One region of the Anaerobacillus sp. QJM3NY_32 genome, then DNA from elsewhere that is predicted to be linked to it. Evidence: predicted binding sites of a transcription regulator. Region 1 holds the regulator's gene; each other region holds the start of a gene.
What was found. Region 1 encodes CtsR, which represses protease genes until heat stress. Its sites were predicted from a motif close to ATGGTCAATAAAGGTCAAACA; they were not measured.
Positions count from the first base shown of each region.

Region 2: clpP (ATP-dependent Clp endopeptidase proteolytic subunit ClpP) is a predicted target of CtsR. The motif match lies at 2,915-2,935, and genes of this name have one in related genera.
Region 3: AC0VYH_RS03530 (ATP-dependent Clp protease ATP-binding subunit) is a predicted target of CtsR. The motif match lies at 8,182-8,202, and genes of this name have one in related genera.

Region 1 covers NZ_CM149684.1:104,932-115,478, reverse strand. The annotation lists gene AC0VYH_RS00590 (PIN/TRAM domain-containing protein) at 1-192, opposite strand, end outside; gene disA (DNA integrity scanning diadenylate cyclase DisA) at 353-1,414, opposite strand; gene radA (DNA repair protein RadA) at 1,418-2,791, opposite strand; gene clpC (ATP-dependent protease ATP-binding subunit ClpC) at 3,069-5,510, opposite strand; gene AC0VYH_RS00570 (protein arginine kinase) at 5,507-6,562, opposite strand; gene AC0VYH_RS00565 (UvrB/UvrC motif-containing protein) at 6,604-7,140, opposite strand; gene AC0VYH_RS00560 (CtsR family transcriptional regulator) at 7,179-7,640, opposite strand; rRNA gene rrf (5S ribosomal RNA) at 8,483-8,599, opposite strand; rRNA gene AC0VYH_RS00550 (23S ribosomal RNA) at 8,715-10,547, opposite strand, start outside.
Region 2 covers NZ_CM149684.1:3,598,895-3,609,441, forward strand. The annotation lists gene AC0VYH_RS18755 (glutaredoxin family protein) at 1-49, opposite strand, end outside; gene rpoN (RNA polymerase factor sigma-54) at 132-1,427, opposite strand; gene AC0VYH_RS18765 (hypothetical protein) at 1,620-1,898, shown strand; tRNA gene AC0VYH_RS18770 (tRNA-Arg) at 2,063-2,141, opposite strand; gene AC0VYH_RS18775 (YhjD family protein) at 2,444-2,830, shown strand; gene clpP (ATP-dependent Clp endopeptidase proteolytic subunit ClpP) at 2,995-3,579, shown strand; gene AC0VYH_RS18785 (HPr family phosphocarrier protein) at 3,786-4,040, opposite strand; gene whiA (DNA-binding protein WhiA) at 4,363-5,304, opposite strand; gene AC0VYH_RS18795 (gluconeogenesis factor YvcK family protein) at 5,345-6,313, opposite strand; gene rapZ (RNase adapter RapZ) at 6,315-7,205, opposite strand; gene AC0VYH_RS18805 (8-oxo-dGTP diphosphatase) at 7,251-7,724, opposite strand; gene trxB (thioredoxin-disulfide reductase) at 8,092-9,051, opposite strand; gene AC0VYH_RS18815 (tetratricopeptide repeat protein) at 9,173-10,547, opposite strand, start outside.
Region 3 covers NZ_CM149684.1:637,078-647,624, reverse strand. The annotation lists gene AC0VYH_RS03560 (DUF1836 domain-containing protein) at 1-184, opposite strand, end outside; gene AC0VYH_RS03555 (hypothetical protein) at 352-840, shown strand; gene AC0VYH_RS03550 (zinc-binding dehydrogenase) at 893-1,888, opposite strand; gene AC0VYH_RS03545 (Dabb family protein) at 1,911-2,207, opposite strand; gene AC0VYH_RS03540 (hypothetical protein) at 2,345-4,315, opposite strand; gene AC0VYH_RS03535 (ATP-grasp domain-containing protein) at 4,348-5,616, opposite strand; gene AC0VYH_RS03530 (ATP-dependent Clp protease ATP-binding subunit) at 5,975-8,107, opposite strand; gene AC0VYH_RS03525 (hypothetical protein) at 8,456-8,920, shown strand; gene mnmH (tRNA 2-selenouridine(34) synthase MnmH) at 8,883-9,944, opposite strand; gene ymzB (protein YmzB) at 10,060-10,407, shown strand; gene AC0VYH_RS03510 (DUF4870 domain-containing protein) at 10,515-10,547, shown strand, end outside.

The DNA.
Region 1 (10,547 bases):
GACAATATAATCTGTCACCCAAAAAGTTGCTAAAAAGAATAACACCGCTCCTATGACAGCACCTGCATAAGAATTAGTAAATACTGCTGGAAGATCCCCTATATTGAGTAATTGTATTAAATCTGGTAAGTATACTAATCCCAGTGCTCCGCCTAAAATGATAAAAAATAACTGTACAATCCACTTTATCATTGACGTTTTCACCTCCTTTTAACATTATAAACAAATTCTCAGAATTGAAACATAAATCCTTGAAGTTTGTGAATTTTATAGTATGATTATAGGTTAGCTTGCATGACTATAAATTAATTATAGATTAGCACACCCCCTATGGAATGTCTATTTCACAGCCCTATATGTGGCGATCTACAAAGAGTTGCTCCTGAATTCGTTTCAATCCATCTTTAATTTTCTTAGCTCGAATGGCCCCAATTCCATCTACATGATCGAGTTCTTCAATAGAGGCTTTAGAAATAGCGTTAAGGTTTTCAAAACTATCTACCAAGTTCTCAATTATATTTGATGGCAGTCTCGGAATTTTATGCAAGATCCGATACCCTCTCGGTGCTACATTCTCATTTTGATCATGATAACCCAGAATTCTCATAATGGCATTGTCTTCTAGTAAATCATCACTTGAAAGCTTCTTTAAACGTTTCATAACATCAGCTGGAGATTCATCCACATCTTTTACGTAATCTCCAATCAGCCACTTTGCTTCCGATTCAAGATTCGAAACAAGCTCTTCCATCTGCATACTAATCAGTCGACCTTCCGTACCAAGCTCATTAATGTAGTTAAGGATCTCTTTTTTGATGCGCAAAACCATCTCAATACGATGGATAACTTGAGCAACTTCCTGAAGGGTTACGAGTTCTTCAAACTCAAGAGCTCCGAGATCGGTAATCCCTTGATCAAGAACTGATTTGTATTTTTCAAGTGTTTGCATCGCCTGATTCGCTTTTGTCAGTATAACGCCGATTTCCTTTAATGAATAACGAATACTTCCTTGATAAAGTGTAATAACGTTGCGACGTTGTGAGATCGAGATCACTAGATTACCTGTTTGCTTGGCGACGCGTTCCGCTGTTCGATGTCGGATACCCGTCTCTGTAGACGGGATCGAAGTCTCAGGTATTAACTGTGTATTAGCATAAAGGATTTTAGAAGCTTCTTTGTTCAAAATAATGGCTCCATCCATTTTCGCAAGCTCATACAGGTAAGCAGGGGTAAACCGACACTCTATTGAAAATCCACCATCAACAATATCCTGCAATTTCCCATCATACCCCACAACGATTAAACCGCCAGTATTGGCTCGTAGTATATTATCGATTCCATGCCTTAACTGCGTACCGGGTGCAACGATTTTTAGAATTTCATTTATGATTTCCTGCTGCTTATCGATCTCCATCTTCTACCCTCCTAGCGCTTCATTTAATGCTTCATCTACGGTTTGAACGCCAATAACCTGAATACCTTCAGGGAAAGTCCAACCACCTATATTTTTCTTTGGAATAATAGCCCGCTCAAAACCAAGTTTGGCAGCTTCAATCACTCGTTGTTCGATCCGTGATACCCTTCTGATTTCTCCTGTTAGTCCAATTTCTCCTACCACAATATCTGATGGACGTGTTGGTTGATCTCTAAAACTGGACGCGATTGATACTGCAATAGCAAGATCAATTGCCGGCTCATCAAGTCGCACACCACCTGCAACATTTAAATAGGCATCCTGATTTTGCAGGAGAAGTCCTACTCTTTTCTCAAGAACTGCCATCAATAGAGAAACGCGGTTATGATCAATTCCTGTCGCAGTTCTTCGTGGATTCCCAAAGCTTGTTGGTGATATTAATGCCTGGATCTCAACTAGAACAGTTCTCGTTCCCTCCATAGATGCAACAACTGTTGAACCAGCTGATCCAGATGATCGTTCTTCTAGAAAGATTTCTGAAGGGTTAAGTACTTCTTCAAGCCCCTCTTCCTTCATCTCAAAAACACCTATTTCATTTGTTGACCCAAAACGGTTCTTTACTCCGCGTAGAATTCGAAACGTATGATGACGTTCCCCTTCAAAATAAAGCACAGCGTCAACCATATGTTCTAAAAGTCTCGGACCAGCAATTGATCCCTCTTTTGTCACATGTCCAACAATGAAAATAGCTATTCCTCTTGTTTTAGCTATACGCATAAGTTGAGAAGTACATTCCCGCACTTGTGAAACACTACCTGGTGCAGACGTAACTTCTGACCTGAAAATGGTTTGAATCGAATCGATGATCACAAGCTGGGGGTTTATTTCTTCAATTGCTTTACTAATATACTCAAGATCAGTCTCTGCTAATACATATAATTTTTCTGCATCGACCCCTAGACGATCTGCACGAAGCTTCGTCTGCTTGACCGACTCTTCACCAGAGATATAAAGAACCGGATGATCTTGGTCAGCAAGCTTTGATGACGTTTGGAGCAAAAGAGTTGACTTACCAATGCCTGGGTCCCCTCCAACAAGCACGAGGGAGCCTGGTACTACTCCGCCGCCTAACACGCGATCAAGCTCTGTAATATGAGTTAAAATCCTAGGCTCCATTTCTTTTTGAATACGTCGTATGGACGTCGGTTTACTTGCAGTTTCATTACTTGAAGTAACAAAGCGTCTTCGGTCATTGTCACCTGGTACAACCTCTTCCACCATAGTATTCCATTGATGGCACCCCGGACATTTCCCCATCCATTTTGCAGATTCATAGCCACAATCCTGACACATAAATTTCGTTTTTTTCTTTGCCATTTAACATCCTCACCTTCACGATCAACCGAACAAATTACTGTCTTTATTTTATCACAACTTATAAGTTCCTATGAACTCATAATGATTGGCAGATTCAAAAAGTTTTCTAGGACAAATAAACCGTCCTGGTTATTGAAATAACCTGCTTTTCAACTCTTTTACACTAGCATTCCGAAATAAGACATAGTCATTATCTCAATACCTTTCCCTTAAGTATCTCAAACCACTCCTCAAATATAAAAAAAACCGGAAGACATTTGCCTTCCGGTTGTTATTCTTAAGATGAAGTTGCTTCAGAAAGGGTCTCGACAACAAAATCATTTTCTTTATAATCGATTTTCACTCGTTGGCCTTTTTCGATGTTACCTCTAAGCAACTCTTCAGAAAGGCGATCTTCAATATGGCGCTGTAGAGCTCTTCTAAGCGGTCGAGCACCATACTCTGGATCATAACCTTCTTCAGAGATCTTATCGAGAGCCGTATCCGTTAATTCAAAATCAATACCATGATCTGATAGACGAGCTTTAAGCTGGTTGGCCATCAGAACAATGATTTCCTTCAAGTGTTTCTTTTCAAGCGAATGGAATACAATCGTCTCATCAATTCGGTTTAGGAACTCTGGACGGAAAGTCTTCTTAAGATCATCCATCACTTTACCTTTCATATCGCTATATTCCTGACCTTCAGAGCCTGTCGAAAAGCCAACGTATTTATTACGTTTAAGCGTGCTAGCTCCAACGTTTGAAGTCATAATAACGACAGTATTACGGAAATCGACTACGCGACCTTTAGAATCAGTCAATCGTCCATCTTCTAGTACTTGAAGAAGAATATTAAAGACATCTGGATGTGCTTTCTCAATTTCATCTAGCAAGATAACAGAATAAGGTTTGCGTCTTACCTTCTCAGTTAACTGGCCGCCTTCTTCATATCCAACGTAGCCTGGAGGTGAACCAACAAGACGTGACGTTGAGTGTTTCTCCATGTACTCAGACATATCAATTCGAATAACAGAATCTTCTTCACCGAATAGTGTTTCAGCAACAGCACGAGCTAGTTCAGTTTTACCTACCCCTGTTGGCCCAAGGAAAATAAATGAACCAATTGGGCGCTTAGGATCCTTCAATCCAGCACGAGCACGTCGTACTGCTTTTGAAATAGATTTTACGGCTTCTTCTTGACCGATCAGGCGATTATGAAGAATCTCTTCCATTTTCAATAGACGTTCTGTTTCCTGCTCTTCTAGCTTGGAAACCGGGATACCGGTCCAATTGGCAACGACAATCGCAATATCCTCCGGTGTAACCTCTTGATTCTCTTTTCCTTGCTTTTCTTTCCATTCTTTCTTCGTCTGCTCTAGCTGCTCGCGTAAGCGTTGTTCAGAATCACGAAGAGAAGCGGCTTTCTCAAACTCCTGGCTTTGAACAGAAGCATCCTTTTCTTTTCGAACCTCTTCAAGCTTCTTATCAAGTTCCTTTAAATTTGGTGGTGCAGTATAAGAACGAAGGCGAACTTTCGAAGCGGCTTCGTCAATTAAATCAATTGCTTTATCCGGTAAGAAACGATCCGAAATGTAACGATCTGAAAGTTTAACCGCGGCTTCGATCGCATCGTCAGTAATCGTAACGCGGTGATGAGCTTCATAACGATCTCTAAGTCCCTTTAAAATAAGAGCGGACTCATCACTTGTCGGTTCGTTAACTTGAATTGGTTGGAAGCGACGTTCAAGGGCAGCATCCTTCTCAATGTATTTACGATACTCATCAAGAGTAGTAGCACCAATACATTGAAGTTCTCCTCTTGCTAGTGCAGGTTTAAGAATATTTGAAGCATCAATTGCTCCTTCTGCACCACCAGCGCCAATTAGTGTATGAAGTTCATCAATAAACAGAATAATGTTACCTGCCTGACGAATTTCATCCATTACTTTCTTCAAACGGTCTTCAAATTCACCGCGGTATTTCGTACCTGCAACGACAGTACCCATATCTAGCGTCATAACGCGCTTATCACGAAGCGTTTCAGGTACTTCATTGTTAATAATTTGCTGAGCAAGGCCTTCTGCAATTGCAGTTTTACCAACTCCTGGCTCTCCGATTAGGACAGGGTTATTCTTTGTACGTCGGCTAAGCACTTCAATCACTCGCTCAATTTCTTTGCTTCGACCAATAACAGGATCCAGTCCGTTGTCTCGAGCGATCACAGTAAGATCTCTTGCAAGACTATCTAGTGTAGGAGTATTTGCGCTCGCTCCTCCAGCTTGATGACTAGAAGAAGAGCTTTCATTACTACCTAACAATTGTAGAACCTGCTGACGAGCTTTATTTAAGCTTACCCCTAAGTTATTAAGTACGCGTGCAGCAACACCTTCACCCTCGCGAATTAAGCCAAGTAGAATATGTTCAGTACCTACATAGGAATGGCTCAACTTACGTGCTTCATCCATCGATAATTCAATCACTTTTTTAGCTCGTGGTGTATAGTGAATGGATTGAACAGAATCCTGTCCGCGTCCAATTAACTTCTCTACTTCTTTTTGAATCTTGTCTGAACCAAGTCCAAGTGCTGTTAACGCTTTGGCTGCAATACCTTCACCTTCACGGACTAACCCAAGTAAGATATGTTCAGTACCAACGTTGTTATGGCCAAGTCGGATCGCCTCTTCTTGTGCTAAAGCAAGTACTTTCTGGGCACGTTCTGTAAATCGTCCAAACATCATTGTTCATCACCCTCCAAATTCTTCGTTAGTTGATCTTCAAGTTCAAGTCTTTCTCTAATTAAAGTAGCACGTTTGATATCTCGTTCCGTAGGGGTAAGACTTGCCCCAGCATACTGCTGTAAGAAACCTGGTTGAGTTAGGATAAGCAATTCATTCAATATCGATTTAGATAAGCCTTTTACAAGACCTAAATCAATACCAAGTCTTACATCTGACAAACACTTAGCTGCTTCTTTTGATTGAATAATTCTGCTGTTCTGCAGAACACCAAGGGCACGATAAATACGATCCTCTAACTCAATTCGGGAGTTATCTAGAAGTGCCCTTCTAGCAGCACGTTCTTTTTCGATAACTTGCATAACCACACCTTGTAAATCTTCGATGATGTCATCTTCTGTCTTTCCAAGAGTGATCTGATTTGATATCTGAAAAATATTACCTAGCGCTTCGCTACCTTCCCCATAGCTACCTCTTACGACAAGACCGAGCTGGTTGATAGCCGGAATAATATGGTTTAATTGCTGTGTTAATACAAGCGCAGGGAGGTGTAGCATAACAGAAGCTCGCATGCCGGTTCCCACATTAGTAGGACAACTTGTTAAATATCCTTTTCTTTCATCAAATGCGTAGTCAACTTTTCCTTCAATCCAGTTATCTAATGAATTTGCAATGGTTAGCGCCTTCTTCAGTTCGAACCCTGCAACTAGACATTGAATACGAAAATGATCTTCTTCATTAATCATTATACTAACCGTTTCATTCTCGCTCAGAAGCACACCGCCGTTATTTGAGTGTTCGATAAGGTTAGGACTAATCAAGTGCTTCTCCACAAGAACTCTCTTCTCGATAGGTTTTAACTCATCCATTTCAATTAATTCAAGTTCACCAATCTGGTCGTCTGGAATATCTGTAAACTGTTGTCGAACTTCTTTTATAACTTGTAAATTATCCTCACTGTTTGAAACGATCGGAAAAACATAATTCTTTAAGTTACGTGCAAATCGGACCCGACTGCTCATGACAATATCAGAATCTGGACCCTCATCTTTCATCCATGGGCTTACGGCTTCACTGATAAAATGCTGAAGTGACATTATGCTCCCCCTTCCCATTTGCTCTTTTCTTCAAGGGAACGAATCAAATCTCTAGTTTCTGCAGCTTTTTCAAATTCTTCATGCTGGATATACTCTTTCATTTTGCTTCTTAAGTTCTGAACTTTGCGTTCAATTTCTATCGCTGCTCCAGCCCTCTTCGGAACTTTTCCAGCGTGAACAGTATTGCCCCCATGAACTTTTTTAAGTATAGGATCCAAGTTATCCGAAAAGGTTTTGTAGCACTCAGAACACCCAAATCTTCCAATCTTAGTGAATTGTTGATAGGTCAACCCACACTTTGGACAGTGTATTGGCTCTTTTTTATAAAAAGACTGAGCTGGATTCTCCTCAATAGGGGTATCGAAATTTAGTAATCCCGATAATAAGTTATGGATAGAAAAATGGTTAGTGCCTGGCTCAACCTCACCTTTTTCCTTAGCACACTTCTCACAAATGTGAAACTCTGTTTTTTCACCATTAATAATCTTAGTGAAATGAAGCGTAGCAGGGCGCTCACCACATTCCTGACAAGTCATAGGGCAACCCTCCTTCTCTACCCTAAAAAGTATAAAATTTATTTATATTTTAAAGCAGTTAGCATGGCACGCAACATATTCGCACGCAGATGATCTCTAACTGGTAATTCTATAGTAATCACAGTACGATCTAGTACGCTTAACATTAACTTCGCTTCTCGCTCCGAAATTACCTCTTCTTCATGTAAACGAAGAATAATATTTTCTGAAACTACTTGTGGCACTTGATTTTTGACGATCTGTATCATTTCGTCTATTAAATCAGCGTGGGTTTCGGGTTTAACTTTAACGATCCGTATATAACCCCCTCCACCTCTCTTACTTTCCACAATATAGCCTTTTTCAATCGTAAAGCGGGTATTTATTACATAATTAATTTGCGAGGGAACACATTGAAATTTATCTGCTATTTCACTTCGCTTTATTTCAACAGCATCCCTTCCATCCACCATTAAAATTTTCTTTAAATATGCTTCAATAATATCGGAAACATTCCTCACGTAGTTCCCTCCTCTCCGTCCCCATACTGACTTTGACTATATTTGACGTTAAATATATTATAACGTTTTTATCAAGGATTGCAAAGCAACAAGCCTATCGTAGTTCTTCTGTATAAAGCATTACCATTTAAGATAAATCCAAGACTCTTTTTTCTCTAGTTTTCACCTTTTAATAGAGCAACTAAAATTTTCTTCAGAAAACTATTAAACAAAAAAATACGATTAGACTCGAATAATTCATTTGCTACATAAGGGTAGCAAAATTTTTCATTAAAAGTTTCTTAACCCTGCTATATAAATTGCTTATATTTCTCTATTATATAGAGTGCTTAGATAGAGAATATATCCGATCAGGTATTTAGATGCTTGAGGAATTACTCTGCGATAGTAAGGCAAAACAATTATGCAAACAGAAAAATTAATTCCGCGATCTTTTAAAACAGAACTAGCTATCTAAAATTGTTGAGAAAGAAATACAAAAAAAGCGAGAAACCCTCAGGTCTCTCACTTCTCTTATGTTGCCCAGCGACGTCCTACTCTTGCAGGGGGAGATCCCCCAACTACCATCGGCGCTCGAGCTTAACTTCCGTGTTCTCATACGGGGCGCGATAAGCGGCGAACTTCTTCGTCAGCTGCGCGATGCCAGATCCTCATGGATCTCTCGAATATCCACTCCGGTCTGACATCACTTGCTTCCTCGAATTTCTTGCTTCTCCCACCCCTACGAAGCTTACGAAGAAGTTTTTGATTGTCTTTCCTGCAGCTTTTTCTCTTACGAGCTTTCAACATTTTTTGAATACAAAAAAGCGAGAAACCCTCAGGTCTCTCGCTTCTCTTATGTTGCCCAGCGACGTCCTACTCTTGCAGGGGGAGATCCCCCAACTACCATCGGCGCTGAAGAGCTTAACTTCCGTGTTCGGCATGGGAACGGGTGTGACCTCTTCGCCATCATCACTAGACTAACAGGATGTTAGCCGTTCGGTGTTCACCACAGGACGTGGTGGCACTTAATCGAACTTCCTTATTTCAGGTGTTCCCTGAAAACTAGATAGCACGCACAACTTTCCAATATTTTAGGTTAAGCCCTCGATCGATTAGTATTCGTCAGCTCCACGTGTTGCCACGCTTCCACCCCGAACCTATCTACCTCATCATCTCTAAGGGATCTTACCAGCTTAATGCTGTGGGAAATCTCATCTCGAGGGGGGCTTCATGCTTAGATGCTTTCAGCACTTATCCCTTCCACACGTAGCTACCCAGCTATGCTCCTGGCGGAACAACTGGTACACCAGCGGTGTGTCCATCCCGGTCCTCTCGTACTAAGGACAGCTCCTCTCAAATTTCCTGCGCCCGCGACGGATAGGGACCGAACTGTCTCACGACGTTCTGAACCCAGCTCGCGTACCGCTTTAATGGGCGAACAGCCCAACCCTTGGGACCTACTTCAGCCCCAGGATGCGATGAGCCGACATCGAGGTGCCAAACCTCCCCGTCGATGTGGACTCTTGGGGGAGATAAGCCTGTTATCCCCAGGGTAGCTTTTATCCGTTGAGCGATGGCCCTTCCATGCGGAACCACCGGATCACTAAGCCCGACTTTCGTCCCTGCTCGACTTGTAGGTCTCGCAGTCAAGCTCCCTTGTGCCTTTACACTCTGCGAATGATTTCCAACCATTCTGAGGGAACCTTTGGGCGCCTCCGTTACACTTTAGGAGGCGACCGCCCCAGTCAAACTGCCCACCTGACACTGTCTCCGCACCGGATCACGGTGCTGGGTTAGAATGTCAGTACAGCCAGGGTAGTATCCCACCGACGCCTCCATCGAACCTGGCGGTCCGACTTCTATGGCTCCTACCTATCCTGTACAAGCTGTACCAAAATCCAATATCAGGCTACAGTAAAGCTCCATGGGGTCTTTCCGTCCTGTCGCGGGTAACCTGCATCTTCACAGGTACTATAATTTCACCGGGTCTCTCGTTGAGACAGTATCCAAGTCGTTGCACCTTTCGTGCGGGTCGGAACTTACCCGACAAGGAATTTCGCTACCTTAGGACCGTTATAGTTACGGCCGCCGTTTACTGGGGCTTCGATTCAGAGCTTCTCCCGTAAGGGATAACCCCTCCTCTTAACCTTCCAGCACCGGGCAGGTGTCAGCCCCTATACTTCGCCTTACGGCTTTGCAGAGACCTGTGTTTTTGCTAAACAGTCGCTTGGATCTTTTCACTGCGGCTCCCCTGGGCTATAAACCCGAGGAAGCACCCCTTCTCCCGAAGTTACGGGGTCATTTTGCCGAGTTCCTTAACGAGAGTTCTCCCGATCGTCTTAGGATTCTCTCCTCGCCTACCTGTGTCGGTTTGCGGTACGGGCACCTTTTTCCTCACTAGAGGCTTTTCTTGGCAGCGTAGAATCAAGGACTTCGGTACTAAATTTCCCTCGCCATCACGACTCAGCCTTCACGGTGAACGGATTTGCCTATTCACCAGCCTAATCGCTTGGACGCGCATTTCCAGCAGCGCGCTCTCCCTATCTTTCTGCGTCCCCCCGTCGTTCAAACGGAAAGGAGGTGGTACAGGAATATCAACCTGTTATCCATCGCCTACGCCTTTCGGCCTCGGCTTAGGTCCCGACTAACCCTGAGCGGACGAGCCTTCCTCAGGAAACCTTGGGCTTTCGACGGACAAGATTCTCACTTGTCTTTCGCTACTCATACCGGCATTCTCACTTCTAAGCGCTCCACCAGTCCTTTCGGTCTGACTTCACAGCCCTTAGAACGCTCTCCTACCATTGTCGTAAGACAATCCACAGCTTCGGTGATACGTTTAGCCCCGGTACATTTTCGGCGCAGCGTCACTCGACCAGTGAGCTATTACGCACTCTTTAAATGATGGCTGCTTCTAAGCCAACATCC
Region 2 (10,547 bases), 840 kb from region 1:
CACAAAGTGGGCATGTCTCTTTCGAATATAAAATAACCGATTTTTCCACACGTTAAACCTCCCTTCATTACTTTACTAGTTTACTCAGACAGCCTTTCGAACGCAAAAAAAAAAAGCGACTAGTGTAGCCGCTACGAAAATCGTTTTCGTTTCGATGAGCTTAAGATCTTTAACTCATCTCGATACTTTGCAATCGTACGCCTCGATACTTCAATCCCTTTCTGGATATGAAGAGCTTCTACAATCTTTTGATCTGATAATGGTTTCATCTTATTCTCGTTCTCCACAAGTTCCTTAATGAATAGCTTTACACTAGAGGAAGAAGCAGCTTCTCCAGACTCACTAGACAGTTTGGAAGTAAATAAGTCCTTTAAGGCGAAAAGACCATGTGGCGTTTGAACGTATTTGCTTTTAATCGCTCGACTTACCGTGGACTCGTGGACATCTGCTTCCATCGCTACTTCCCTCAAGGTTATTGGAGAAAGCTCACTAATCCCATTTCTCAAAAAATTTTGTTGGTGAACAATAAAAACGCCCATTATTGCTCGAAGCGTTTGCTTTCTTTGCTCAATACTTTTTAATAACCAGCTGACTTGCTGATATTTATCCTTTAGATACTCTTCCGCTTCGTTATTTTTAAAAGAACGGTAGGCGTTGCTCACTTTCATTGCTGGTAAATCGTCATCAAGTAATGCAATAGAGAATCTACCATTTTTCTCTTCTATCATGACATCTGGAACAATGTAGGATGGTTTATCAATACCCCACTTTGATCCTGGACGAGGATCGAGATCAGCTACTATATCCGCAGCCCGCTGTATATGCTCCACCGGAACATGAAATTCTCTCGAGAGTTCACGATATTTCTTTTCTGCTAGCGCTTTCAAATGATAGGAAACAAGATCTCGAGCAAGCTCGAAAATTTCTCCCGACTCATTTAACTGTAAAAAGAGACATTCGGAAAGAGAGCGCGCCCCTATACCTGGTGGGTCAAGTAATTGAATCTCTCTAATGGCTTCAGTGATCTCAAAGTGCTCGACATCAAAGTAATTCATTACCTCCGTCTCATTTATTCTTAAGTAACCACTTTCATCAATATTATCAATTAAATAATGCACAACGGCTTCCCTTTTACGTGGAAAGTGTAGACACCTCGCCTGATCGTGTAACTCATCATGCAAACTTTTTCTTGTTTCAGCGTATTCGAGTGGATCTTTTTTAAGCCCCGTATCATAAGAGCGTTTTGAAGAACGAACGCCACCATCCCATGAAGGGGAGTGTAATTCAATTAATGGATTTTCAAGAGCCTGTTCTTTCACGTACTCCAGTAATTCGACCGTAGAATATTGGAGTATAGAAATCGCTTGATGCAACTGGGTTGTCATGACTAATTTCGTTGTCTGCTTTTGTATCAATCCTAATTCCATCGCAATCCCTCCACCTTCATCATACTATATCGCTTCATTTTATGGTATGAAAAAAATGAAAATGACCAGAATTTTCTGTTTTTTAAAAGGGGATTTTGACACCATTTTTAAAGAAAATGATGAAATAGCCCGTCCCTTAGTCAAATTTCTACATAAACTGTCTTATAGAGAGAGAAAAAGGAGGCAAATGCCATGGATTTAGCTGTATATGGAATTGCTTTGCTTCCAGTCATCATTGGAGTTGTACACCTTTTTAAGGTGTTTGGTTTTCCGGTAAGGTTCTTACCGATTCTTTCCATTGGAATCGGAATTGTAATGAGCCACATTTATGTTGAACCGGAAGACTTCAAAAAAGCCTTCTTTATAGGATTATGGCTTGGACTATGCGCTACTGGAATGCACTCAGGCTTCAAACACACGATGAGTGGAGCAATCAGCAAAGGACATGACGATGACAAAGATAAGCCCTGATAGAAGGTAAGACTGATCGCAAGAAGAGTGGACGAGTTCTACTCTTCTTTTTTTCTGTTCAAAATGAAGGATATTATTCATTCCCTGGATCTAAGCGAACAAAGATGACATTTATCATAAAAAAATCCCCTTCACACTAGCGAAAGGGATTGGAATTATGTAATTGGTGCGCCCGGAGGGATTCGAACCCCCGACTGACGCGGTACCGGAAACCACCGCTCTATCCGACTGAGCTACGGGCGCGCTTCATTAGCGCAAGGATTATTATACGATATGCCCCCTTTTTTTGCAAGGTGAATTTCATAGCTTCCAAGTGACGATCAATGAGTAATCAATAGTGTATAAGAGCATTTTATCTATACCATGTTAATGAACGCTGTTGCTTTTTTACTCTGGTGAACGGTGAGGTATTAACAATATTGGCCAAAGCTATTATCCAAACATTTCATTCATATCATAGAAAAGGTATCGCTTCAGTTCTTGACGTCTCACCTGTCTCATAGTAAAGTTATACCAAACATATGTTCTGTTAGGTGGAGATGATCATGTTCCAATTAAGTAAAGAAGAAACGAAGGCATTAAGAAACTACCTCTTACTTCCTTACCTGAAAAGAGTGCTGGAAATTGACACGAAATGGGTGAACCATTCGAAAATGAAACTTCCGCGCCCTTATCTGGAACTAATTCATGCCGCTATAACGTTAGCCTCCTCTGACTTAAAATGGGCAAAAGCAATGCTTCATGATAGAGGAATCCGCGTCTATATAGAAGATACGAAAGAAGATGTTGTGATTTGCAAAGTATATTGTCGAGGTTACAATCAAACATACCGCTATTCTTCCATTCAAATACGTAATCAGGTAGAAAGACGAATTTTAGCCTACTTTTTAGCAGACGATCGATTAAAAAAAAGGAACATTCGCTCTGTTTAAAATAAAGGGATGCGGGGAAAATGGGTGTATGTGGTTAAAGAAAAATCAAACCCTTTTCATCGATTAAAAAATAGGACAGCACTTCATTTGACCTATACTGACCTTTTAGGTATGATGAACATACAGCAACTACATATTCCACAAATATAAGGGAGGAATTTAAAATGGTTTTAATTCCAACGGTAATTGAACAAACAAACCGCGGTGAGAGAGCGTACGACATTTATTCTCGTCTTCTTAAGGACCGTATTATTATGCTAGGAACAGCAATTGACGACAACGTATCAAACGCAGTCGTTGCACAACTTCTTTTCCTTGCTGCTGAAGACCCAGATAAAGACATCTCACTTTATATCAACAGCCCTGGTGGTTCAATCACTGCAGGTATGGCGATTTACGATACTATGCAATTCATTAAGCCAAAAGTATCAACAATCTGCATCGGTATGGCTGCTTCAATGGGTGCCTTCCTACTTGCTGCTGGTGAACCTGGTAAGCGCTATGCTCTACCAAACAGTGAAGTAATGATTCACCAACCGCTCGGTGGTACTCAAGGTCAGGCTTCTGACATTGAAATTCACGCAAAACGCATCATCCAAATGCGCGAGAAGCTAAACAAAATTCTTTCTGAGCGCACAGGTCAACCACTTGAAACAATCGATCGCGACACAGATCGTGACCGTTTCATGGAAGCGACTGAAGCGAAAGAATACGGCTTGATTGATGAAGTAATGGAAAAGAAAGCATAAGATAGACCCTAAAAAGCCTTTCCCTACATTGTTGGGAAAGGCTTTTTCTTTCTTAGAATAGGCGTTGTTTTTGAACCATCTGCTATTTGAGCAGCCAATGAACCACAATGGATGATCCCACTCTCTATAACTCTATTCTCTTAAGAATGTTTCGCAACGTTAACAATTTAATGCAAAACAAAAACCTGGCACACAGCCAGGTTTTGCTAATCTTTTTGAATAAAATCAATTAATGAAGACATCGCATCTTCTTCATCATTACCATCAACAGTTAAAATAACAGAAGAACCAGTACCAACAGCAAGGCTCATGATGCCCATGATGCTTTTGGCATTAACTTTTTTACCGTCCTTCTCAAGGAAGATATCCGAGTTAAATCGGTTTGCTTCCTGTACAAACAGAGCTGCTGGACGTGCCTGTAATCCTGTATCCAAAGTAACCACAACTTCTTTTTGAATCACTTGTTCATTCCTCCCCTTATTTAAAACAGTCGATCAGAACACCAGAAGCGCTATACCAGTTTCCCTTGCACTCGCCACTTTCAAACTAAAGCTATGATAGCTCATTTTGTGGCCTCTCGATTTTAAATTTACTAAAGTGTTAAATTACCTAAAAAAGTAAGCGCTATCTCGAAAGGTGAAAAATTTAGAAAAACGCTATTTCCAATGCTTTCATTAAGAAAAATAGGGTTTTTCTTTGAAGATTCATGCTATCTATTGTACTGCTAGAAAACAACCTTCCACCATTATAGGTGGAAGCTTTTTTCTAACTTGTCCGAAAGGCTTAGGAGATCGGTTTACCATCACGAAGCTTATCAGCAATCTGGTCAATCTTTCGTAATCTATGATTGATTCCTGATTTACTAATAGCTCCTCCAGTAACCATCTCACCGAGTTCTTTCAGTGTAACATCTTGATGCTTCACGCGAAGTTCAGCAATCTCTCTTAACTTATCAGGAAGAATTTCTAAACCAACTTCCTTTTGGATGAAGCGAATATTCTCAACCTGTCGAAAAGCCGCGCCTACCGTTTTATTCAAATTAGCCGTTTCGCAATTCACGATTCGATTAACAGAATTCCGCATGTCTTTCATAATGCGTACATCCTCAAAATAGAGCAGCGCCTGATGGGCACCGACAACACTTAAGAACTCCGTAATCTTCTCGCCTTCTTTGATATAAACGATATACCCTTTCTTTCGCTCAAGCATTTTCGCATTTAATCCAAATTCATTCATTAAGTTACAAAGCGATTCCGTATGCTCTTCGTACATTGAGAAGATCTCAAGATGATAAGAGGTTTCAGGATGATTGATTGATCCCCCCGCAAGAAATGCTCCTCTTAGATAAGAACGTTTGCAACAAGACTTCTTGGTAAAATCCTTTGAGATTACTCTAGTGAACGTAAAGGCGTTATCCATTATACCGAGATCTTCAAGGAGATCTCTTGCTTTGGCTGAGACACGGACAATGTATACATTGTTTTTCTTCAGCCTCATTTTTTTACGGACAAGTAGTTCAACATCGAAGTTGTATATCCGCTTAATGAGCGTATAAATTCTTCTTGCAATGGCAGCATGTTCAGTCGGAATGTTTAGAATCAGCTGTCTGTTACCAAACGAGATCGATCCATTCATTCGAATAAGTGCTGCTAGTTCTGATCTTGCACAGCAAGGTTTACTTTCTAACTGCGTCAATTCTTTCTTTGTATCAGCAGCAAATGACATTGCCATCCCCCCTTTTTCATGCAGGGGCCCCACTGACCCATCATGATCTTTTATCGTCTAATAAGGATAAAAGAATCGATGATATTTCCTTCGCATCATGGCGTACATATTTCTCATCGTATTGAATGATTTTATCACTGATTACATGAAAACCAAAGCTCTTTAGACGATTTTCGTCATATTGCACAACCTCTGCTCGTTCTTGTGCATAACGTTTTGCATAGAAAGATGGAATCATTTCCTCATTTACAATAATCGTATCCATAAGTTTATAGCCGATGTGATCAATGAGTGCCTGCACGTGGTCACTCGCCGTATAGTTTTCCGTTTCACCTAGCTGAGTCATAACGTTACAAACATACACTTTCCTTGCCTTAGACTGCTGAATTTCCTCAGCAATGCCCGGAACAAGTAAATTCGGTAGAATACTTGTATATAGACTACCTGGCCCAAGAACAATCAAATCAGCTTCACGAATAGCTTGTAGAGATTCGGGGAGCGCTTTGATGCCTGGTGGTGAAAGAAATACCCTCTTAATTGCTTTATTTACCTTTGGAATTTGTGATTCACCTTGAACAAAAGTACCATCACGCATTTCAGCATGTAAAACAATACTTCGATTTGATGCAGGAAGAACTTCACCACGTACGTTAAGAACGCGGCACATTTCTCTAACTCCTGTTACAAAATCACCAGTAATGTCCGTCATGGCGGCTAACATTAGGTTGCCAAGGGAATGACCTGATAGTCCATTCCCATTTTTAAACCGATGTTGCATAAGTCCTTCTAACAGAGGTTCAACCTCCGATAACGCTGTAATAACATTTCGTACATCACCTGGAGGAGGTATATCAAACTCATCACGTAATCGACCTGAACTTCCTCCGTCGTCAGCTACAGTGACAATCGCAGTAATGTCGACAGGAAACTTTTTAAGTCCACGAAGAAGTACCGATAGGCCTGTTCCTCCACCAATGACAACAGCCTTTGGCAGATTAGTGTCATCCATATTATTTATGACCCTTCCCTTTTTCGATATCCCTGTGCGTAATATTCGTGCGATACTCTGTTTCGAAATGGTGACCAATGTGTTCTGCAAATGCAACAGATCGATGCTTTCCACCCGTACATCCAATCCCAATGACGAGCTGGCTCTTCCCTTCTCGTTTATATTGAGGAAGCATATACGCAAGCATATCAATTAATTTAGCTAGAAATGTTTGTGTTTCTTTCCACTTAAATACATAGTTCGCGACTTCTTCTTCCACACCTGTTTTTGGACGCAAATGCTCCACATAGTGTGGGTTTGGTAGAAAACGAATGTCAAAGACTAGATCGGCATCGATTGGAATACCGTATTTAAATCCAAACGACATCACATTGACACCAAAGTTCTCTTTCTCATTGTTCGAGAATCGGTCCATGATTTTTTCTCTTAGCTGAACTGGCTTAATGTCGCTCGTATCAATAATTTGCTGAGAGCGCCCTTTTAGCTCTTCAAGCATTTCTCTTTCTTTCTTAATGCCTTCTAGCGGCAAACCTTCTGGTGCAAGCGGATGAGAACGTCTTGTTTCTTTATAGCGCCTGACAAGTGTTGAGTCCTTTGAATCAAGGAAAAGAATCTCCGCATCAAGACGCTCATGTGAATCGAGGTGATCAACAGCTTCCACGAGATGGTCAAAGAAATCCCCACCACGCAAATCCATCACGAGTGCTACTTTATTTAATTTCCCTTCCGAACCGTCAACCATTTCAACGAACTTCGGTAAGAGCGCGGGTGGCAGATTATCAATACAGAAATAGCCGATATCTTCAAAACACTGCATTGCCACTGTCTTACCAGCACCACTCATTCCTGTAATAATGACCATATGAATGCGTTTATCAATCGAATCGGTCATTTTCCCCACTCCGTTTCTCAATTTCTCTTATTGTGACACTTCTATTTAAGACGGATCTAATCGATATGAAAGAAGTTTAAAGTCAGGTGTATAAGTAAATGTACCGTAAATAATGCCGTGACCCTTCATCATATAATCAAGTATATGATAATCACCTGGGGCCATTGGAAGCTCACTAACATCATTTGTATTTACCCAGGAGACTTTTCCTTCATCTGATTTCTCAACTGGCTCGCCATCGTACTCCGTTGCAAGAAACGTAAACATCATCCATTCTGATTTTGTTACTTCATTTTCTTTAATAATGAATGTGAAAATGCCTTTTAGTTTTGGGTTCTTTAAATAGACACCAGTCTCTTCTCGAAACTCTCGGATCACTGAGTCACGGATTGATTCTTCCGATTCCATTTTTCCACCTGGTGCAACCCACCATCCGCGTCTTGGCTTTTGTAGTAAAAGTACTCGATCATTTGCTTCGTCATTTAAAATACAGTTTGTTACACGTTGCACAATTGTCACCTCAATTCAATTATCCGATTTTTATATGAAAGCCTTATGTGCTCAGACTTCTAGATTTTCTATACATAGTATACTATGATTGCTTATCATGAACAATGAGATCGGTTTGGAGAAGCTGTTACGAACCGTCTCAACTCCACAAAAAAAAGAGCACGGAGCATATGCCCGTGCCAATGAATGAATCTATTTAAAGGGGGTTAAATCTATTTATAGTTTACCCCATTTGTATTTCACCGCTGTTACAGCGAAATTAAAAGCGAATGACGCGGTGACAGGCACCACCCGATACCGCTCGAAAGCTGTCGAAATAAGGTTTATGGGTAAATGTAAAGCCGGGAATCATGAAATTCCCGGCTTCGTTTTGGTATTAAACTAACGCTTCTTTTCCAGCGTCTTCTAGTGATTCAATGTAGTGCTGAACAGATTGTGCAGCAATACTTCCATCACCAGTAGCTGTTACGATTTGACGAAGCATTTTGTCTCGAATGTCACCAGCTGCATAGATGCCTGGAACCTTCGTCGCCATGTTTTCATCTGTTACGATATAACCTTCTTCATTTGTAATCTCAAGTCCGCTAACGGCCTGATTTAATGGAAGCATACCGATGTAGATAAAGACGCCATCTGCACTGAATTCACGCTCTTCGCCCGTTACAGTGTTCACAAGAAGCGTTTTGCTCACTTTCCCATTTTCACCTAGAATTTCTTTGATTGTATGATTCCAGATAAAGTCGATTTTTTCATTATCAAACGCACGTTGCTGAAGAATCTTCTGTGCTCTTAGCTGATCACGTCTGTGTACAATCGTTACTTTAGATGCAAATCGAGTAAGATACACACCTTCCTCAACAGCAGAGTCTCCTCCACCTACAACAACGAGTTCTTTGTTTTTAAAGAAAGCCCCGTCACAAACTGCGCAATAAGATACGCCACGACCACTGTACTCAGCTTCACCAGGTACACCAATTTTCTTGTATTCAGCTCCGCTTGTTACAATAATGGCTTTCGCGTGGAATTCTTGATTTCCGGAGACAACTGTTTTGTAATCACCATTATCTCGAATTTCTTTTACATCACCATATTGATATTGAGCGCCAAATTTCTTCGCGTGCTCAAACATTTTTGTAGATAGATCTGGACCAAGAATACTATCAAATCCTGGATAGTTTTCTACATCTTCTGTATTTGCCATTTGTCCGCCCGGAATCCCGCGTTCAATCATAAGAACATCGAGATTAGCACGAGAAGTGTATACAGCTGCAGTCATACCTGCAGGACCGGCACCGACAATAATGACATCATAAATTTTTTCACTCATCTGTTTCACTTCCTTCACGTTTCTAATAGTAATTTAATTATATTCATTATTAAAAAGTAATGTTTCTTATTTAGAATCATATCCGATTAGTAGAAAAAAGTCTAATAGGATGCTCATCATACCTAGTGTTCTAAAGTAATCGAGTTAACTTTTTACGATAGGCATAAACTGTTGACCCAGATACACCGAACGCATTTGCTACGTCGATTTGAGTCACATCCGTTTGGTTAACTTTATGCCACATGTAGAGCATGGCTGCAGCAGTGGCTTTCTGATTCTGAAATGCTTTGCCACTTTCTGAAAGCTTAACATAACAAGGTAACCAGATCATCGCAATTAGCTCATGCAAATCTGAGTCACTGATGTCTGCCTGCTCGAGCTCAGCAATCACACGCATACCTGAAAGAACATGATCAGGGAAGTCTGTCTGTGTGTAAACCATATATTCATCTTTTTCATTTACAATTTGAACTGGTTCATCAGAAAGCGTAAGCGCAATATAAGCTGACAGTTCTTTTACAATAAGGGGCTCATCTTTACGTCTGCAATACGATTGCAGAATTGATGCGCCTTCAGGATCACGTCTTGTATAGAGCAGCATAAGATGCGTCATTCTCGAATAATAATCGTGTTTCGCTTCATGCTCCTCTGCGACCGACATCTGGGATCGATAGCTTAGCTGATTTTTATCAAGCTTCCCTTGCTCTAGTTCAGCAAGATAGCGGCTCGCCATTTCATTAGATGATTCCACTTGCTGCATTTTTTTCCAATTACGTCTCGCAAGATCAGGACGATCGAGGTGAAAAGCAGAGACAGCCAGCCAATGATAGAATGGTGCATCCCATGTGTGTCGTGTTACTTCTGCTTTACGTAGCCAGTGATATGCTAGCTCATGTTGACCTAGGAATCCAAATGTACTCCCTAGCTTATATGAATGATCAGGATGAATCGGATAAACATTCTTCAACCGTTCAAGCATGACATCACGTTTGACATGTTGCCCAAGGAAATCATAGAAAAGCGTGAGATTACAAACCGCATTCAAGTTTCCTTCATTTTTCGTCAGAACATCATCTAGTACTTGAATAGCTTCCTCATATTGCTCGCTATAAAAATAAGCTAGCGCAAGATTGTTATAGGCAGGCCAGAATTCAGAGTAAACCTCCGTCATCCGCTCCAGTAAATCTATGGCATCAAGAAATTGGCCGGATTCAATGGCTTTACGTGCAGCTTCATGTTCTTGAATCAGCTGCTCTTCTTCACCAATCTCCTGAGGTAAATCTTCCGACTGCTCGAATAAAATAAGATCTACGAGCTCTTCTGCGTCTTCAATAAATTCTCCGTCAGGTTCGTGTTCAAGGTAAGTTCGCGCATTCTCTTCCGTTTGTTTAAACAGACCCATATGTGCGTAATTGTTCGCAAGAAAAAAGTAGCAATCATAGTATTCAGGATCAAGATCGTCAAGTACAAATTTGAGCCATTCATTTGATGCTTCATATTCGCCT
Region 3 (10,547 bases), 530 kb from region 1:
TAATAGATAAGCCGAAAGCACCTTCAGTCACTTTCAATAACTTATCAAAAATAGCTGGTATTTCTGTTCTTCCTTTTCCGGACCTTTTCATCGCTCTCAATAAAATTTCATCTGGCTTTTCCTCTGCGCGAATCGTCTGAAGAAAATTTCCCATTTCAGTTCTAGTTAAATAAAAGTCTCTCATCTTCCACCTCTACATTTAAGGTCATTTGAACTTATCGTATAGTTTCTTTATGGAAATTTCAAGAAGGGCACACATAAATGAGATATTTGGGCTCAAAATTGCACTTGTGTTAGTAACTGATTCATATCTAGGTGAATATCCTGTGTTGTGTAAAGGAGGAATCGCTTATGAACATGTACGGGAACCAAATGAATCAGAACGTTCAAGGTGCGATGCAGGGACATTCTCCGAATCAGGCAGTTCAAGGAGCCATGCAGGGTAATCAAATGCCTCACCAGGCAGTGCAAGGGGCCATGCAGGGGCCGAATATGCAAAACAACGCCGTTCAAGGGGCAATGTTTGGAGAAGAAAAACAGCTTATGGGTGATATGAAACAGTTATGCAAAAGGTATAACACCTATCATGCTAAAGTAAGAATGCAGGATGGGATGGAGTATGAAGGAATTATTATGGACTCAGATGATGAGCACATGGGTATGATGATCCCTCAAGAAGTAGAAGAAAGCGAAGGTCAAGATACGGATAGACAATATGGCCGCTATCGCTATCGCAGATTCGGGCGCTTTTTCTTTCCTTTAGCTGGAATTGCAGCTCTTAGTCTCATTCCTTACTATCGCCCCTATTATCCCTACGGCTATCCGCCATATTACTATTAAGAAAAAAGGAAGCCAAACGGCTTCCTTTTTTCTATGAATATTTCAAAAAACACTACCTCATACTTAATGAAATTTTCCCAAATTGGGAACTATCACTCAAATGAGCAAAAGCCTTTTGAATATCGTCAAAAGAATAGACTTCATCCATAATTGGCCTGATAGAATGTTCATTTACGAAAGATACCATCTCTAGAAATTCCTCAGCGCTTCCCATCGTTGAGCCAAGCAAGTTATATTGGCCGTAAAAAAATGAGCGCAAGTCAAATTCAATTGCATCCCCTGTTGAAGAGCCGAAAATAACAATGGTTCCACCCTTTTTCAGTACTCCGAGAGATCGATTGAACGTAGCTGCACCGACACTTTCAATAACCAAATCAACGTTTTCACCCTCAGCTGCTTCAGTCCAATCCTCTTCATCGGCAAGAGCTCGATCTGCACCAAGTCGAAGAGCGGACTTTCGCTTAGATTCACTTCTGGAACTAACAATCACTCTCGCACCAGCCGCTTTCGCAAACTTAAGCAAGAACGTTGCTACGCCTCCACCAATTCCAGGAATAAAAACAGTTTGTCCTCTTCGAAGTTGCCCTCTTGTAAATAATGAACGATACGCCGTTAATCCGGCCAAACCTATGACAGATGCTTCTTCAAAGGTAAGGTTTTCTGGCTTTTTCACAGCATTTTCAGCTGGAACAACGATCGTTTCAGCAAATGTACCATCACCTGGAAAGCCTACAATTTGAAATCCAGCTGGAGGAACAGGAGAATTCTTTTCCCAACCAAGACCGGGGTTAATGATCACTTCATCACCTTCATGAATCTCATCAACGCCTTCACCAACTGCAACGACAACACCAGCACCGTCTGAACCAAGAATAACGTCTGGATCTTTCGGATCGTGACGATCTGGTATAAATAGATCTCTGTGATTTAACCCCACTGCCTTTAGTTTAATCTTCACTTCACCTTTGCGAGGCTCCGACTCGACAATATGATCTTTAAGCGATAGCCCTTTATGACCTGCTTCATTGCCATGAACAAATCCTTTCATATGTAAAAGCTCCTTTCCATATTTATAGACATTCGAAATCTAGTGCAAGGACATCTCTCATTCCAACCTCTTTCAAGTATGCGACTACTTCTTGGTGCGCCGGGTGTGGACCATATGCTTCTAGCGATTCTTTTGATTCAAACCGAACCGTTAGAGCACTTTCGAAGCCCTGACTACGATCAGTGAAGTTATTTCCTGCTTGAATATCAATAATTCCAGGAATTTTCTCCTTAACTTGAATTAATCTTCTCATGCCCTCTTCTTTCTGATCCATGGTCGTTTCTTCACTGAATTTAAATAAAACAACGTGTTCAATCACTCTATTTCCTCCTTCTTATATCAAGCCTGTCAATTCAATATGACAAGTTAAGTTAATCAAAAAAAGCGCCAGGAAACAAATGATATCCCTGGCACCTCTGCTTATATATTTCCCCAAAAACCGTGATTTATAACCTCTTATTTACTTAGCCAGGTATACTCGTGTCCCCAGCTATCTATTGCGAGTGATTTCACAATTGAGATGTGCTCGGCTTCAACCGCATACGCATCTCCTTGTTCATAAGGATTATAATGAAACGCATATAAACGCGATGTAAATTCTTCAAATGGTAGCGAGCTTTCTCCTGAAAGCTCCCCTTTTCCCATAACAGTGGATTCAATTCCCTGACCCCAATTCTGGGAACCATCATTATTAGGATTATAAAAATAAACGCGATACTCTCCATCAGGACTCTTTGCGATTCTTTGGATGGAAACAGCATGGAACCCAAGCATTTTTCCATGAACATTCGTAATGAAGATCCCAACTGGATTCGGATAAATTAATTCGTATTCATCGTTGTATTCAGGATGATGCGTCGCATAAAACAATCTGACGAAACCAGGATAGTCTGTTACGCTGCCAGTAATCGGCTCGATAACGGTACTAAAGCCTTTTTGAACCCAATTTCCATAAAAAGCAGGGTTGACCCAGCGATGTCCATCTTCTCCTCTTAGCGCTACTCTGCTCATCATCTCACTGTATATTCGATCGAGATGTGGAACGAGTACAAGCGACACCGGGTCAAGCTCTGGGTGAAGATCAGGAGCGAGACCACCTTGAAGATCTTTCGAATGAATTTGAACACCTTCAAACACCATATCAATGTCACCATCTCTTGCAGCTCTTGGAATGATCTCAAGTAGATAGCCAGGAGCATGCTGAGCCCATAGGCTTATTCCTCTTGCCGCTTGACATGTTGGATTAAGTCCTTGACCAACACCGAGCGGCTGTCCAAGGACGCTAATGACACCTGCAAGCAAAATGCTATTAGCCGTTAACCCTTCACCTTCTCCAACTGTATTGAATAATGCGCTTCGAACTTCTGGACGTATATCTAGCTCAATCATACGTCTTAATCCAGGCATAACTGGAGAAGCCGAAAGCACCCCTCTCTCTAATAACAATGCTAATCCATAGACGGATTGGCAAGTAGACGGAAAAAGCGCAACTTTAATGAGCTGATAAATAAGCTCCCCATGTTCTTCAAGATTCGCCTTCCCCTTCCCAGTTAATTGAAGTAATACAGGTAGAAGGTGAGGTGATTTTCGACTTAAGAAGCGAGCAAGCACACTATGGTGTGGAGAACAAAGACCGGTTTTTCTCATAGAAAGACCGAGTAACTCACTTTCTCTTCGAAGCTCTTCTGTTGATAGTCCCATCAGTTGTTTACGGTATTCATTCGGCAACTGATAAGTGTGACTTAATTCAGAAGGGCCTTCAATCGAAGCCACGTATCCTTCAAGAGTAGACCGCTGCTCTTCACTGGTTTCTGACCTCAACATTTCCTTAGCCATTTTAATCATGGACACTGTTCTTTTAACCGTAATTGGTCGTTGAGCGGTTAAACGTTCAATCTCATAGATCAGTGTTTCTGATAAAGCACTTGAAGAGAGATACTGTGATATAAATTGAAACAGCCTCTGTGTTTCAATCGTATTCTCCTTCTCCTCGATTCGGGAAGCTTCTGAAGCATTTGGGAAAAGGATATCTAGATTTAACGCCATAACTTCATTTAAAAAGTCCATCGCCATTTCTTGTGAGACCTTTGGATGACTTCCCTTTCCTTCCGCAATCGCAAGCATACGCAGATCGCTAAGCATTTCGATCACGTAAGGAAGACCCTTTGCTTGAAGCGATCCTGCAACAAGAGGCGGCTGGAGCTTTGAGGGATCTTCCCATGGACCATCCTGGAATACTCCCGCTTCATCAAAACGTTGAGCGTATTGATATAGAAACTCAAGACCTTCATCGGTTTCCAAAAGCCGATTCGCTTCCTGGAAAACGTCTGTCTGATAGCGAGATTTCGCATAGGATGGTGCTTCTTCAAGACGAGTGAGTGATCTGGAAAACCTTGCAATCTTTCCTTCTGTTACTTCAGATGGCATGCTAAATTCTCCTTTATGGTAAAAATAATTATCTACAGATAGAAATCATATTTTTCGTAGTCTACAAGTAACCGCGTCATCTCCGCACTGTCATCTCCGAAGAAGAAAATGGTCCCATAATGATTACCGAAACCGACCCGCTCAGCTACTTTCCCCTGCGGAGGAGTAAACATATCATGCTTCTCAAAGAATTGATGTTCCTCAAGCTCTTCAGGAATATTTAATTCCTCAATGTAATTCACATGTGGATGTACCATTAAACAACCCGCATATCCCATAGCTTCATCTTCGCCAGGAAAGAATTTTCTTAACTCTTCTTCAGTCGTATTTGGATCACTACATAGAATTTGAGCTTCATAAGCACTAAAACCGTAAGCGCGTTCAATTAGATCAAAAATATGGCCACCTGGTACTCTAGCAGCTACTTCTCCGAAGTGAAGTGTGCCATCAGGCATAATGAAATACTCAGGATGAATCACGCCGTTCTCCACTTCGAACGCTTCGATTAATTGTTCAATCGCTTTCCGGATAACGGGACGCTTCTCTTCAAGAGAAGGAGAAGGTGGAACAAAGTTTGAGTACCCAAGTTTTACGTATTCTGTTATATTAAGAAATTGAATTTTCCCATCATGTACAAAAACCTCACATGAGAATTCCTGCCCATCCAAATGACTTTCCATTAATAAAGGAAAATCAGTATCTGTTAATGCATCAATATCTGCAGGATCATCGATGGCTCGATGTCCTACTGAACCAGCCTTATCTAAAGGCTTACAATGAATCGGCTCGTATTTATCTCCATCCACTTTCAAAAGAGCATCGTTGACCCTTTTAAGAAAGCGCTTTACATCTTCCTTGTCTCTTGCTTCTTCGAAAACACCTACTTTAATACCAGCCATCTGTGCCTTTCGTTTCATCATTCCTTTATCTCTTAACAATAAAGAACGGTTAAATAATCTAGGCTCTTCTCTAAAGCGAGAATTCAGAGCTCCTGCCCATTCCACACACTCTTCATAAAGGGGGACAGCAACCTCTGCGCCTAAAGCTTTAAGTTGCTTATAGAGTTTGTCTGATCCTTCATTCAATCTATCAAACTCCCAACCTACGAAAGTGATGTCATGCTTCTCGGCATAATCCTTAAAATCAGGAGGACCAACCACTACAAAAGGCCGATTCAACTTGTCACAGGCCTCAATTGCGGGAAGACTCCATCCAATCAATGCTGTTAAATATGGAATTGTCTTTCCTTCTGGCTGACTTTCTTGTAACGTCTGGTTCATTTCTAGTTGATCCAGTTCCATTTTGTTCTCGCTCCTTTATGAAATAGTAGAGAAGTCTTTCCTGACCTTCCTTATCTAACGTAGCAGATTTGAAGACTAATTTTAACTAATATTCTGACTTTTCGACCTATAAATACAAAACAAGTCACAATACTTTACCATTCGACAACGCTATAGAAAAAGTACAGTCAGGATACCATAATTATACCTTCCCTCTTTTTGTAAAAAAGTAACAAAAAAATCCATAGAAACAAAGTTTTTTCTTTTCTTTTTTGAATTCACTCGCGAATGAGCCAAAAATCGAGATATCAACAATATAAGCTACTATAGCTAATAAAAAAGAAAGCCGCTCCATTGGAACGACTTTCAAGAATGTGACTTATTTTTCTTTTGATACGACGAGTTTATCTTCTACAACTTCAACTGTAACTGACTGAAGGTCTCCCTCATCCACTAGTATATCGGCAATACCATCTTCAACATGTTCTTCGATCACTCTGCGAAGTGGTCGCGCACCAAACTGCGGATTATAGCCAAGTGAAGCTAACTTCTCTTTCGCTTCATCGCTAATTGTAAGAGAAATATTCTGTTCCTCGAGACTCTCATTCAAATCTTCAATCATTAAATCAACGATTGTAACGAGGCTGGATTGTTCGAGTGATTTAAATGGAATAATTCCATCAAATCGATTCAAGAACTCGGGTCTAAAGTAACCACCAAGACTCTCCATCACATCCGTGTAGCTTTCAGCTGATTCAAAACCAACTGTAATTCTGCGCTCTGATGTTCCAGCATTACTTGTCATAATAATAACCGTATCTTTAAAGCTAACAGTTCTACCTTGACTATCAGTTAAACGTCCATCATCAAGAATTTGTAAGAACATATTTTGAACATCAGGATGAGCTTTTTCAACTTCATCAATTAATATGATGCTATATGGCTTACGTCTTACTCGCTCGGTTAATTGCCCAGCTTCTTCATGACCAACATAACCAGGAGGCGAGCCGATTAACTTAGATACAGAGTGTTTCTCCATATACTCACTCATATCAAGACGGATCATGGCTTCACGATCACCAAACATTTCTTCTGCAAGTGATCGGGATAGCTCTGTTTTACCGACTCCTGTTGGTCCAACGAATAAGAAGGAACCTATTGGGCGGTTTTGACGTTTCAATCCGGCACGACTTCTGCGAATCGCTTTAGCGACTCTATTTACGGCATCTTCCTGACCAATTACTTTCGCATTAAGTCGATCCGCAAGATTTTTCATTTTCGTTTGTTCATCTTCGCGAAGTTTCCGTACTGGAATACCTGTTTTTCCTTCTATAATGTGTTGAATCTCTTCAAGAGACACTAAATGATTCACACTTGATTTATTTTTCAGCGATTGCTCAAGCTGCTCCTCAAGCTGTAATTCTTCAGTTCTTAACTTGGCAGCACGCTCATAATCTTCTGCTTCGGCTGCTTTATTTTTTTCAGCAGCTATTTCTGTTAGACGTTGCTGAATTTCATCGTGGCTAGACTCTGCAAACGTTAAGTTCAATTTCGCCCCAGCTTCATCCATTAAATCGATCGCTTTATCTGGCAAGAAGCGGTCTTGAATGAAACGATTAGACAATGTTACACATGCTTTAATGGCTTCATCTGTGTACTTGACTTCATGATAGTCTTCATACTTAGACTGCAAACCTTTCAATATTTCAATGGCTTCATCTACCGTTGGCTCATTAACCATAACTGGTTGGAAGCGACGCTCAAGCGCTGCGTCTTTCTCAATCTGGCGATACTCTTTGAGAGTGGTTGCCCCAATTAACTGAAGTTCACCTCTAGCTAACGCTGGTTTCAAAATGTTACCTGCATCCATTGAGCCTTCAGCAGATCCAGCTCCAACGATTTGATGTAGTTCATCCACGAACAAAATAACATTCTTTCTACTTTGAAGCTCAGAAATTAACTGTTTCATCCGCTCTTCAAATTGACCACGAACACCTGTGTTTGAAACGAGTGAAGCTACATCAAGTAAATAAATTTCTTTGTTTTTTAGCTTAGAAGGGACATTGCCCTCTGTTATCCGAAGAGCAAGACCTTCCGCTATGGCTGTCTTCCCAACACCAGCTTCCCCAATCAAGACAGGGTTGTTTTTATTTCGGCGGTTTAACGTCTCAATCACTCTCGATACTTCATTCTCTCTCCCGATAACCGGATCAATTAATCCAGCTTTTGCGGCGTCAGAAAGATTTCGTCCCAAGTCATCAAGTAAGCCACCTTTTCCATTTCCAAACTCGGTTTGCGGCCCCTCCTGTTGTGCGTTAAATCCATGTTGACCTGATTGGTTCATAAAGGATTGAAAGAACTCATCCATTTGACCTTTTGGTGATGATGCAGTTTGACCATTCATCACTTTTGCGTAACACGTACTACAAAGGTGTACTTGTTTCTTATTCTGATTCATCTGGACATTAAGTTGAACCGATGCTTGATTTTGTTGACAATGATCACAAAGCATATGATGGCCTCCTTATAATATATATAACGTACATTTTATGAAATTAAGATAAAAGGTAAAAGATACTCGCTTTGACTTTGACTATCTTTGACCTTGTAACTATATTATAATTTGACTATCTTTGACTTTCAAGTCTTTTGCTCATCCAAATTTTATTTTTTTCTAACTGATTAACGGCTCAGGAAAATATCATTCATATATGGTTCTTAAAAATATTTGTAATATTTGAAATAGAGGAATTTTTTCAGAGGTTGGATAATAGATTGTAATAACTACTTTTCGACAAAGGGGTATACAAGTTTACTAGTACGGTAACAATGATGATAGATTACAAAGGGAGGATATCTTATGAATGATTCAGTCTATCAATTGATTGTTGAAACAACCGTCAAACGAGTGCCTAGCTGTCACGAGACGCCTGAGGATTTCTTCATTGCCATTGATGATCGGGAATATCCATATTTAATCTTACCCACGCCTAAGGAAATGTTTGATAATGATGATGTGTTCACAATTCGTTTAATTCCGGATGCCCTCAACAAATTTCGATTTGAATTGGACAACTCATTCACCAAATTATCCTTCAGACGCTTTTCTACCTTCTTTGATGATAAAACATACTACTTTGGCCCCGACGACAATATGTTGATTCATTTTCTAAAGTCGCCCGTTTACAGAAGCTATGTCGCATGGGTAAGTCACTTGTATTTTAAACGCATTGATGACCTTATTGAACGGTATAACAATGAACAGCTTCCTGAAGAAAGAAAATCCATTAAAGCGAAACTTTCTCGCCTTCTGATCGAAGCTTAATCTCGAAGCGATCTACTTCATTCTGGACAAGTTTAGTTCCTTCCTCAAGTGAATCATACGTTAGGTTAATAATGTTACCTTCGTTCTCATATGCTTTGTATTCATAACGAGGATCATAATAATAAATCAGGAGCCGTTCAACAATCAAGGCATAGTCATTCTCAGCAAGAGCATCGGCAATTACTTCTTTATCTTCATTCGAAAATCGCTTCTCAATTTTGTTAATAGCTCCTGTGATTTCTTCGTGATGATGTTCAGGATGATACGTATTTAAGATCGTACGAATTCGATAAGAAAGCGGGGCGTGGACTTGTATACGCGTCCCTTTTTGTTTGCCTTCTAAAATAAACTCTGGAATGATAATATTTCCAAGTCGCTTACTTTCAGATTCAATGATGTAATAAGACGTTTCTCCAATTTCTCCTAATCTATGGTATAGCATGGCTTCAAATTCTTTTTGACTTCTTTCAGGCAAATCAACTCTTCCAAATACAGAACCTCGATGAGCTGCAAGTCCCTCAAGATCAAGAACAGGATAGCCCTTCTCTTCTAAATCATTCAGTATTTCAGTTTTAGATGTACCGGTTAGTCCTTCCAATACAAGATAGGGTGTCGTCTGATTCGCAAAGTATTCTAAACCAGCCGTCACTTTTTGTCTGTAGGAACGAATACCTCCTTCTAGCTGTCGGCATGGCAGTCCCATCATGTCAAAAATAACTGTCAAACTTTTACTTCTCATTCCGCCTCGCCAGCAGTAAATAGCAAATTCTTTACCTTTTGTTATTTCCTTCGCTCGTTTATAAAACTCAGGAAGTAAGGGCGATACAAGAGAAATCCCTAATTCCTTCGCTGCTTCAGTTCCTTTTTTCTTATATGTTGTTCCGACAATTTCTCTTTCTTCATTAGAGAAAATAGGTAGGTTCACAGCACCTGGGATATGAAACTTTTCATATTCTGCCGGTGTACGAACATCCAATAAGAGCATCTTGCTTTCCAAAACTTCATCGATTGTTATTGTTTTCATGACATTCATCCTTTATATATTTACATAGCACAAGTATATCATCATCTCTTTGCCAAGTTCATTTGTACTGTTTATCCAATGTATAAATGGGGAAATTTGATAGTGAGGTGATACAATGAATGCGTCAACTATGCTAACAGAAGTTCGTAACACGCTTACTGAATGGGTAGGCGGACATCTTATCATTGAGAAAAAAGAACAAGACGATCTCGATAAAACCGTCATGAAACTCGAAGATTTTGTATTTCAACACAGAGGGGAGACCGTCGATGATTACACGGCTTCGACACTCCTTCAACTTAAAGGCGAAGGCAAAGTCATTTCAGACGAAGCTACAGCCCCTCTTCCACACTCCACTTTTGAAATTCCTTTAGAAGATATAAACGATGTTAAAAAGCATTCAGACGAGCTGATCGTACTTACAGAACGCGCGTCTTATCACATCAACTACAATTCCAATTAAAGGAACCAAAGGTGGTTCCTTTTTTTGTTGCCTACTTTATTAAAGGCATATCTCAAAATAATGAGTAATATGCTGATCATAGATGAGCTATATAGGGAGGTATTGAGATGGATAATAAAGACGTAACAACGGTTCCTGAT